DNA from 2 places in the Rhizobium sp. AG855 genome. Region 2 is predicted to be linked to the other one. Evidence: predicted binding sites of a transcription regulator. Region 2 holds the regulator's gene; the other holds the start of a gene.
The links. The regulator PhoB, encoded in region 2, activates phosphate uptake and scavenging genes when phosphate is short. The targets are predictions, from matches to a motif close to TGTCATNNANCTGTCAT.
Positions count from the first base shown of each region.

Region 1: a site for PhoB is predicted at 1,609-1,625, ahead of DFO46_RS13310 (PhoX family phosphatase). Genes of this name have one in related genera too.

Region 1 is NZ_RAQG01000003.1:2,671,491-2,677,036, forward strand. Features, by position in the region: gene DFO46_RS13305 (acyl-CoA dehydrogenase) at 1-1,272, opposite strand, end outside; gene DFO46_RS13310 (PhoX family phosphatase) at 1,674-3,587, shown strand; gene minE (cell division topological specificity factor MinE) at 3,717-3,977, opposite strand; gene minD (septum site-determining protein MinD) at 3,974-4,789, opposite strand; gene minC (septum site-determining protein MinC) at 4,819-5,546, opposite strand, start outside.
Region 2 is NZ_RAQG01000003.1:3,185,644-3,191,189, reverse strand. Features, by position in the region: gene pstC (phosphate ABC transporter permease subunit PstC) at 1-531, shown strand, start outside; gene pstA (phosphate ABC transporter permease PstA) at 528-1,883, shown strand; gene pstB (phosphate ABC transporter ATP-binding protein PstB) at 1,943-2,704, shown strand; gene phoU (phosphate signaling complex protein PhoU) at 2,751-3,464, shown strand; gene phoB (phosphate regulon transcriptional regulator PhoB) at 3,493-4,176, shown strand; gene DFO46_RS15670 (helix-turn-helix domain-containing protein) at 4,254-5,276, opposite strand; gene DFO46_RS15665 (DJ-1/PfpI family protein) at 5,249-5,546, shown strand, end outside.

The DNA.
Region 1 (5,546 bases), 510 kb from region 2:
CTCGATGAAGCCCATGCCGCCATGGGTCTGGATGCCGAGCGAGGCAACGTCGACGCCGGCATCGGTGGCGAAGGACTTGGCAATCGGGGTGAGCAGGGCAGCGCGTTCGGCCCAGTGGCGGGCCTCATCGCCGTCTGCATGATGGCTCATGTCGGTGGCGTGGGCGCAGACATAGCAGATGGCGCGCGAGCCTTGGGTCAGCGCCTTCATGGTTACAAGCATGCGGGCGACATCGGGATGCTCGATGATCGGTGACATGCCCTGTCCGCTCCAGCCTGGGGCCTTCCCTTGCGTGCGGTCCTTGGCGTATTGCACGGCCTTCTGGGTGGCAGCCTCGCAGATGGCGACGCCCTGCATGCCGACGGCGAGGCGGGCATTGTTCATCATGGTGAACATGCAGGCGAGGCCCTTGTTCTCCTCGCCGATCAGCCAGCCGATGGCACCGGCTTCATCACCATACTTGCCGTCGCCATAGATCATGGTGCAGGTCGGCGAGCCATGGATGCCAAGCTTGTGCTCCAGGGAGTGGCAGTGAAGATCGTTGCGGGCGCCGAGCGAGCCGTCATCGTTGACGAGATATTTCGGCACGAGGAAGAGCGAGATGCCGCGCGTGCCGGCCGGTGCATCGGGCAGACGGGCGAGGACGAGATGGATGATGTTCTCGGTGATCTCGTGTTCGCCCCAGGTGATGAAGATCTTCTGGCCGAAGATGCGGTAGGTGCCGTCATCGCGACGTTCTGCGCGGGATTTCATCACGCCAAGATCCGAGCCGGCATGGGGCTCGGTGAGGTTCATCGTGCCGGTCCATTCGCCGGAGACCATCTTCGGCAGATACTTTGCCTTCAGCTCTTCCGAGCCGTGGGCGGTGACGGCATCCACCGCACCCATGGTCAGCGTCGGTCCAAGCGCAAAGCCCATGGAGCCGGAATTCCACATCTCGAGGGCCGCCACATTCAGCATATGCGGGAGCCCCTGCCCGCCGAAATCCTCCGATGCGGTCAGCGAGTTCCAGCCGCCTTCGGCCCAGGCGCGGTAGAGATTATCCCAGCCCTCGGGCACGACGACCTTGCCATCCACCATCCGGGCGCCCTGCTTGTCGCCGATCTCGGCGAGCGGAGCGACCTCGTCTGACGCAAAGCGGCCGGCTTCCGTCAGGATCGCGTCGACGAGATCGTCGCTCAGGTCACCCAGTCTGCCGTCGTCGATGGCTTTCGAGAGGCCTGCGACATGCTTGAGGGTGAACGCGATCTCTTCTACGGGCGCCTTGTACATGACGTGCTCCTCCAACTGGCGTATGCTCGTGGCCACGCCAATTCTCCACCCAGGAGGCGCGGCTCATTCTCTCAAATGGCTAATTGATTTTTACGTAAACGTCAAATCTTTTGGAGGCGCCAGCTCGCCCCATCCGCTGCCGGCCTGCGCCTCCGGATGAAGGCGGGTCAAGGCATAGACAAACTTGCGTGACCGACCACCGCCGCACCGTTCTTGACGGCTCCGGAGTGAAGGCCAAAGGCAAGGCAGTCCAAGCATTTGTCGGGACAATTCCGGCAAAACCGGGCGACTGCCCTTACCCGCGCACGTCGCACGGGATGTTTTCGGACGGAAATTCGTCACATGACTGTTACCCAGGCTGGCTAGTCGGGGGTGGACTTCAACCCAAAGGAGGCACTGCCATGACCGAGACCAACACCAATCATCTCTCCTGGGACGAATGGGACGAGCTGCACAATCCGCCGCCGGCCGTCACCGATTTCGACCGCGTCGTCGAGCGCGCCGTTTCCCGCCGTGGTTTCCTCGGCGGCGTGCTGGCGCTTGGGTCTGCCGCTGCCGCCATGGGCACGCTCGGCAACCTGATGAGCACGACCTCGGCCCAGGCGCAGGACGCCGGCTCGCGTTTCCCGTTCAAGCCGGTGCCTGTCTCCACGGACAACACCGTGCATGTGCCGGAAGGCTATCGCTGGGAGCCGCTCGCCAAGTGGGGCCAGCCGCTGTTCTCGACCGCCTCCGACATCGACCCGATGAATGGTGTGTCGCTGGAGAATTCCGACAAGGTGTTCGGCGAAAACACCGACGGCATGGAGCTGTTCGTGATCGGCAGCGCCCAGGTGATCGCCGTCAACCATGAATATGTGAACAACGAGACCAACCTGCCCCACAATGAAAAGGGCATGCCGAAGAGCCTCGACGACGTAAAGATCCTGCAGCACATGCAGGGCGTGACCGTCATGGAAGTGGCCGAAGGCGAAAAGGGCTGGCAGATCGTCGTCGACAGCAAGTTCAACCGCCGTATTCACCACAATACGCCAATGAAGCTCTCCGGCCCGGCTGCAGGTTCTGATCTTGTGAAAACGGCTGCCGATCCCAATGGCGTCGACTGTCTCGGGACCTTCAACAATTGCGGCGCCGGCAAGACGCCGTGGGGCACCTATCTGACCTGCGAAGAGAATTTCAACGGCTATTTCGGCTCGACCGTCGCCGACTTCAAGCTGCCTGACGACTACAAGCGCTATGGCATCGTGGCCGAGACCCGCTACGGCTATGAACTGTTCGACGAGCGTTTCGACGTATCGAAGAACCCGAACGAGCCGCGTCGCGCCGGTTACGTCGTCGAGATCGATCCGTCGGATGCTTCCTCGACGCCGATCAAGCGCACGGCGCTTGGCCGCATCAAGCATGAGAACGCCGCAGTGGTGGTTGCCCGTGACGGTCGCGTCGTCGTCTATATGGGCGACGACGAGCGGGGCGAGTTCCTCTACAAGTATGTCTCCAACGGCATCTATGTGCCCGGCGGCGACACCTCGACGCTGCTCGACGAAGGCACGCTCTATGTCGCGAAGTTCTCCGACGAGGGCACCGGCGAATGGCTGGCGCTGACGGAAGAGACGACCGGCATGAAGATGGACGAGATCTGCGTCTTCACCCGCCAGGCCGCTTCCAAGGTCGGCGCCACGACCATGGACCGCCCGGAATGGGTCGCCACCAACCCGGTTGCCATCGAAGCCTATTGCTGCCTGACCAACAACAGCAATCGTGCCGTTCTCAAAGACGGCAAGATGAAGACCAATGCCGGCGGCGACGTGATGGCACTCAATGCCGTCAACCCGCGCGAGGCCAATGAATACGGCCAGATCGTGCGCTGGTATCCGGAGAATGACGACCATGCCGATGGCAAGTTCAAGTGGGACCTGTTCCTGATGGCGGGCAATCCCGCCGTGCACAAGGACGGGCCCTATGCCGGTTCGTCGAACATCAACGAAGGCAACATGTTCAACTCGCCTGACGGCATGATGTTCGATTCGACCGGTCTTCTGTGGATCCAGACCGACGGCGAAGATTCGAACGAAGGCGACTTTGCCGGCCAGGGCAACAACCAGATGCTGGCGGGCGACCCGGTCACCGGCCGCATCGAGCGCTTCCTCACGGCACCGAAGGGTGCCGAAGTCACCGGCCAGACCTGGTCGGCCGACAAGCGCACGCATTTCGTCGGCATCCAGCATCCCGATGCGCCGTTCCCGGATGGTGAAGGCAAGCTGCCGCGCTCGACGATCGTTGCGATCAAGAAGAACGACAACGCCCGAATCGGCTGATACCGGGTCAGAGGCAAGGCGGCACTGCCGCCCTGCCCCACCCATAGAACGACAGCACAGCAAACAAGAAGGCCGCCAACCGGAGTTCCGGTGGCGGCCTTTTCTATGGGTGGGCGTTTCGGTCTCTGCTCAGGCGGCGAGGCGCTGGGCGTTGAGCGGGATTTCGACGTCGATCTCAAGGATCGAGACGTCGCCGTCGCGGTCCATCTTGATCTCGACCTTGTCGCGGTCGAATTCGACATGCTTGGCGATCACGGCGAGGATTTCCTCCCGCAGGACGGCAACCAGATCGCTTTCCAGCGACGCCCGTTCATGGGCGAGCAGGACCTGCAGTCGCTCGCGCGCCATCGGGGCGGAACGCTGCTTGCGGAACAGGGAGAAAATGCTCATGCGGCCCTCCGCGCGAAGATCTTGTCGAGGAGGCCACGCTTCTCGCCAGGGATGGTGATCGGGACGTTTTCGCCAGCCAGACGGCGGGCGGCGTCGAAGTAGGCGAGAGCCGGCGCACTGCGGGCGTCAGCCAGCGTCACCGGAGCGCCGATGTTGGAGGCGCGCAGAACGTCCATGCTTTCCGGGATGATGCCGAGCAGCGGGATCGAGAGGATCTCCAGCACGTCATCGACCTTCAGCATGTCGCCACGCTGGGCGCGGTTGGCGTCGTAACGGGTCAGCAGCAGGTGCTTTTCCATGCGCTCGCCGCGCTCGGCCTTGAGCGTCTTCGAATCGAGCAGGCCGATGATGCGGTCCGAGTCACGCACCGAGGAGACTTCCGGGTTGGTGACGACGACGGCCATGTCGGCATGGCGCATGGCAAGCGTCGCGCCGCGTTCGATGCCGGCCGGGCTGTCGCAGATGATCCAGTCGAAATATTTCTTCAGCTCGGTGATGACCTGCTCGACGCCTTCGGCGGTCAGGTTGTCCTTGTCGCGGGTCTGCGAGGCGGGCAGCAGGAAGAGCGTTTCCAGCCGCTTGTCGCGGATCAGCGCCTGGGGCAGCTTGGCATCGCCCTGGATGACATTGACCAGATCGTAGACGACGCGGCGCTCGGCGCCCATCACCAGATCGAGATTGCGAAGGCCCACGTCAAAATCGACGACGACGACCTTTTCATTGCGCTGCGCCAGCGCTGCACCGAGAGCGGCCGTCGACGTGGTCTTGCCGACCCCGCCCTTGCCGGATGTCACGACTATCACCTTGCCCATGTGGTTCTCCTGTCTATCCCCGCTCACGTTCACGTCATTCTTTCTGTCATGATTGCATCCCCCTCCAGCCAAAGCTGAACTGGATGCCCTTTCAGTTCCGGATCCATATCGTCGGTCATCGCGTAGACACCGTCGATTGCCACCAGTTCGGATTCGAACTTACGACAGAAGATCCTTGCGTCGGCATTGCCAACGCATCCGGCGAGCGCTCTGCCACGCAATGCGCCATAAATATGCACCGAGCCTCCGGCGATCACTTCGGCACCGGATTGCACCGAACCGATGACGGTCACGTCGCCCTGGGTGTAGATCACCGACTGACCGGATCGCACCGTTTCCCGCACGATCAGCGAGGGCGCCGAGATCTGGCTCTGCTGCACCACCACCTGCGGCGGGGCCTGTTCCACCGGCGGGTTCGCCGCCGCTTCGGCGCTGTTTCCGCCCGCCGGCTCCGGCGTCTCGGATCGCGGCACTTCGTAATCGGCGGCCGGCTTGCCACCCTTCAGCATCGGCGGCATGCCCGGCTCGACCAGCGACGGGCGACCGCCCTCGACGCCCATGATCGAGACATTGCGGCTGGCGAGCCCTGCGATCAGCGCCTTCAGCTGCGGCCGGTCGATTTCCAGGTCCGACACGTCAAGGACGACGGGGCGACCGAGAAAGAAGCCGGCCGAGCGGGCCGCAAGATCATCGAGCCGGACGAGCCAATCGTCGAACGGCAGATCCGGCGTCAGGACGACGGCCAGGAAGGATCTAC
Region 2 (5,546 bases):
CTTTTCGCGCTCGTCACGGTCGGTCCCTTCCTGCGCGACTGGCTCGCCCAGCCGCTCGGCCTCGGAAGCTCGTCTTCGTCCGTCCTGACCGCCGGTCTCGTCATGGGCGTGATGATCATCCCCTTCGTCTCGTCGCTGTCGGACGACATCATCAATGCCGTGCCCCAGGCGCTGCGTGACGGTTCCTATGCGCTCGGTTCCACCCAGTCGGAGACGATCAAGCAGGTCGTTCTGCCGGCCGCCCTTCCGGGCATCGTCGGTGCCGTGCTTCTGGCGGCCAGCCGCGCGATCGGGGAAACCATGATCGTCGTGCTCGGGGCCGGTGCCTCGGCCAAGCTCGATCTCAATCCCTTCGAGGCCATGACGACGGTGACCGTCAAGATCGTCAGCCAGCTGACGGGCGACACCGAATTCGCAAGCCCAGAGACCCTGGTCGCCTTCGCGCTCGGCCTCACCCTTTTCGTCATCACGCTCCTTCTGAACGTGATCGCCCTCTACATTGTCCGTAAGTACCGGGAGCAGTACGAATGACCGACCTCACCGCATTCGGAGCCCCCGCAGCAAAGGGGCAGCCCAAGTCTCTCCTGAACCTCGACGAACGCACCCGCAAGCGCAACGCGGCGGAAGCTCGCTTCCGCCTCATCGGCAAGGCTGCCGTTGCATTCGGCATCATCGCGCTCGTCGGTCTGCTCGCCTCGATCTTGTCGAACGGTCTGTCGTCCTTCCAGCAGACCTATATCACGATCGATGTCTATCTCGATCCGGCCAAGCTCGATCCGTCCGGCACCGGTGATCGCGCTGCCATCGCCAAGGTCTCGACCTTCGGCTACACACCGCTGATCGAAAAGGCGCTAGGTGACGCAATCGCCGCCAAGGGGCTGGCCTCAGAAGGCCTGACGCCCAAGACGGTTGGTGAACTGATCTCCAAGGATGGCCCGGCCAACCTGCGCAACTACGTGCTGGCCGATCCGTCGGTCATCGGCAAGACGGTCTCCTTCGACCTGCTCGCCGCCGGCCGCATCGACGGCTACTACAAGGGCCGCGTGACGATGGAGAGCGCCAAGCTCGACCGCAACGTTTCGCCCGAGCAGCTCGTGCTCGCCGACACGCTGAAGCAGGCCGGCATCCTGGTGACCAAGTTCAACTGGGCCTTCTTCACCGCCCCCGATGCATCGGACACCCGTCCGGAAGCGGCCGGCCTCGGCATCGCCGTCATCGGCTCGGCCTATATGATGCTGATCGTGCTGGTCCTGTCGCTGCCGATCGGTGTCGCCACCTCGATCTATCTTGAGGAATTTGCGCCGCAGAACTGGTTTACCGACCTCATCGAAGTGAACATCGCCAACCTGGCGGCCGTTCCCTCCATCGTCTTCGGTATCCTGGGTCTTGCCGTGCTGATCAACTTCATCGGCCTGCCGCAATCGGCACCGGTGGTGGGTGGCCTGGTGCTGACCCTGATGACGCTGCCGACGATCATCATCGCCACCCGTTCGGCGCTGAAGGCGGTCCCGCCCTCGATCCGCGATGCCGCGCTCGGCGTCGGGGCCTCGAAGATGCAGTCGATCTTCCACCACGTGCTGCCGCTCGCCATGCCGGGCATCCTGACCGGCGCGATCATCGGCCTGGCCCGTGCGCTCGGCGAAACCGCACCGCTGCTCCTGATCGGCATGGTCGCCTTCGTCAAGGAATTCCCCTCCGGTCCGCCGGACGGGTTCTTCCAGCCCGCTTCGGCTCTGCCGGTGCAGGTCTACAACTGGACCCAGCGCGGTGACCCGGCTTTCGTGGAGCGCGCCTCCGGCGCCATCATCGTCCTCCTGGTCTTCCTGATCCTGATGAACCTGGTAGCAATCATTCTTCGTCGCCGCTTTGAGCGTCGTTGGTAAGGGGGTGTATGATGATGAACAATCTCTCGACAAAGATGACGACGACGAAAGCGCCAATCATGACTGAATCCAAGATCACCGCACGCGACGTGCAGGTTTACTACGGTGAGAAGCAGGCCCTGCGGGATGTGAACATCGAGATCCGTCCGCGCTCTGTGACCGCCTTCATCGGCCCGTCGGGCTGTGGCAAGTCGACCTTCCTGCGCTGCATCAACCGGATGAACGACACGATCGCGAGCTGCCGCGTCGAGGGCAACATCCTGATCGATGCGGAGAACATCTACGACACCAAGGTCGACCCGGTGCAGCTCCGCGCCAAGGTCGGCATGGTCTTCCAGAAGCCGAACCCGTTCCCGAAGTCGATCTACGAAAACGTCGCCTACGGCCCGCGTATCCACGGTCTGGCCAAGAACAAGGCCGATCTCGACGAGATCGTCTCGACCGCGCTGCAGAAGGCCGGCCTCTGGAACGAAGTCAAGGATCGCCTGGATGCCGCCGGCACCGGTCTGTCCGGTGGTCAGCAGCAGCGCCTGTGCATCGCACGTGCGGTTGCCGTCAGCCCGGAAGTCATCCTGATGGACGAGCCCTGTTCGGCGCTCGACCCGATCGCGACCGCCAAGGTCGAGGAACTGATCCACGAACTGCGCGAGAACTACACGATCGTCATCGTCACGCACTCGATGCAGCAGGCTGCCCGCGTCTCCCAGCGCACGGCCATGTTCCACCTGGGCGAGCTCGTCGAAGAAAACGACACCGACAAGATGTTCACCAACCCGGACGACCAGCGCACGCAGGACTACATCATGGGCCGCTTCGGCTGAGTTTTCTCGGTCACATCAGGCTCTCTTCAACATCAAGGATTAGGCTATGGCTTCCTCACACATCTATTCGGCCTTCGACGAGGAACTGAAATTTCTGATGCGCCGCATCTCCGAGATGGGCGGTCTTGCGGAGCAGATGGTCGCTGAAAGCGTACGTTCGTTGGTCAATTCCGACGCAGCACTCGCCCAGAAGGTCATCTCCGACGACGTCGTCATGGACGCGATGGAAAAGGAAATCGGCGAAAAGGCCGTTGTCACCATCGCCAAGCGCCAGCCGGTCGCATCGGATCTTCGTGAAATCATCGGTGCCCTTCGCATCGCCGCCGACCTTGAGCGCGTCGGCGATCTCGGCAAGAGCAATTCGAAGCGTGTCGTTGCCATCCAGGCAACGGGCGTGCCGCGCAAGCTCGCCCGTGGCCTCGAACATCTCTCCGACCTGGCACTCGCCCAGCTCAAGGAAGTGCTCGACGTCTACACGACTCGCTCTGCCGAGAAGGCGAAGTCGATCCGTGACCGCGACGAGGAGATCGATGCGATCTACACCTCGCTGTTCCGCGAACTGTTGACCTACATGATGGAAGATCCGCGCAACATCACCAGCTGCACGCATCTTCTGTTCTGCGCCAAGAACATCGAGCGCATCGGCGACCACGCAACGAACATCGCCGAGACGATCTATTACATGACCACCGGTGCGGTTCCCGAAGGCGAACGCCCGAAGGAAGACCTGACGTCTTCCGTCGGCGCGATCAACGAATGAGCCGTGGCCGCAGCGAGGTAATGGTTTGATGCAGCCGAAAATTGCCGTCGTCGAAGACGAGGAGGCGCTGAGCGTGCTCCTGCGTTACAATCTGGAGTCGGAAGGATACGAGGTCGAGACGATCTTGCGCGGCGACGAGGCCGAGATCCGTCTGCAGGAACGGGTGCCGGACCTGCTGATCCTCGACTGGATGCTCCCGGGCGTTTCCGGCATCGAGCTCTGCCGGCGCCTGCGCGTTCGTCCGGAGACCGAGCGCCTGCCGATCATCATGCTGACGGCGCGTGGCGAGGAAAGCGAGCGGGTACGCGGTCTGGCGACGGGTGCGGACGACTATGTCGTCAAGCCGTTCTCGACGCCGGAACTGATGGCCCGTGTCAAGGCGATGCTGCGACGGGCAAAGCCCGAAGTGCTGTCGAGCGTCCTGCGTTGCGGCGACATCGAGCTTGATCGCGAAACCCATCGCGTTCATCGCAAGAGCCGCGAAGTTCGCCTCGGCCCGACCGAGTTCCGCCTTCTCGAGTTCCTCATGACATCGCCCGGTCGCGTCTTCTCTCGCTCGCAGCTGCTGGATGGCGTCTGGGGCCACGATATCTATGTCGATGAACGCACCGTCGACGTGCATGTCGGGCGTCTGCGCAAGGCTCTGAACTTCTCCAACATGCAGGATGTCATCCGCACCGTTCGCGGCGCGGGCTACTCCATGGAAGCATGATTTGCCCGGAAGGATATGTGTTCGGAGGGCTCCCACCGGCTGAGACATCAGGGCTTTGCGAATAAAGTGCTGTTTGATCAGCGCGTTGCGAAACGTTCGCGGTAAAAAGAGGGCGTGATACTCAACCGCTTCTGGAAAACCCTGTGAAGCGTATCCAAGCTGCCGAAACCGGATCGTTCTGCAATTCGTGCAAGCGGCCAATCCGAGCTTTCCAGCAGTAGCTTCGCTCGATCGATCCGGATGGTTTCGACGAACTGCGCAGGCGTCGTTCCGGTCTGCTTGCGGAAGGCGCGCGAAAAGCTGCGTTCGCTCATTCCGCATCGCGCCGCGAGGGCCGGGCCCGAGAAGTCGCCAACCGGATTCCCGATGATATCGTGGAGGAGCGATCGCAAGCGAGGCGCCACGTCGCTTTGGATGGCAAGGCTGCTGCTGAACTGCGACTGCCCTCCTGGGCGCCGCATGAAAAGAACCATCTGACGGGCCACAGCCAGAGCAACTTTGTGGCCGAAATCGGCTTCGATCATCGACAGCGAAAGGTCGATGCCTGCGGTGATGCCTGCTGATGTGAAAACGGGCGGATCCGCGACGAAGATTGCATCTGGTTCGACGACAGCCTGTGGGCAGAGTTTTTCGAGCAGTGCGACCGAAGCCCAATGAGTGGTCGCCCTCTTGCCATTAAGATAGCCGCCGGCGGCCAATACAAAGGCTCCGGTACAGACGCTGGCCAGACGACGGGTTGCCGAGATCCGAGTGGACAGCCAAGGCAGCAGGTCCGAGTTGAAAATCAGATCGCGAAGCGCGTCTTCGCTGCCTCCGGGAACGATGATCGTGTCCAGGTCGGAGGGGAGATCCCGCAAGGCGATCGCTCCCCCCAGACTCAGGCCAGTCAGGCCACTGCAGGATACCGGCCCGCCCAAGGGAGATGCGAGGATGATTTCGTAGGATTGCCCGGCATCCGTCAGATGCTGGTTGGCAATCGCAAACGCTTCCATCGGCCCGACGACATCCAGTGCCTGGACACCATCATAGCCAATAAACGCAATCTTCCGGTGTGAAGAGACGCCCATCATCATTGGCTCAAATTGCGATATGTTTGACATTTTGGCCAGCCCTCCACACCGGTAATCTGCGTCTGGAAAGCAATCCGGAGATGACTGTGATCAGACCAGGCCTTATCCTTGCGACGCTCGCATTGAGTTGCATCTTGGCGGGAGCGACATTGTCGTCACAATCCGCTCCAGAAGTTTCTGGCGTGGAAGTGCCTCAACCCAAAGCCGGGCGGCTGCGCCCTCTTGTTGCAATCGTGGCTGATAATGCCGGGACGGAGACGACGGACCTCATCGTCCCCTATGGTGTCTTGAAGGAAGCTG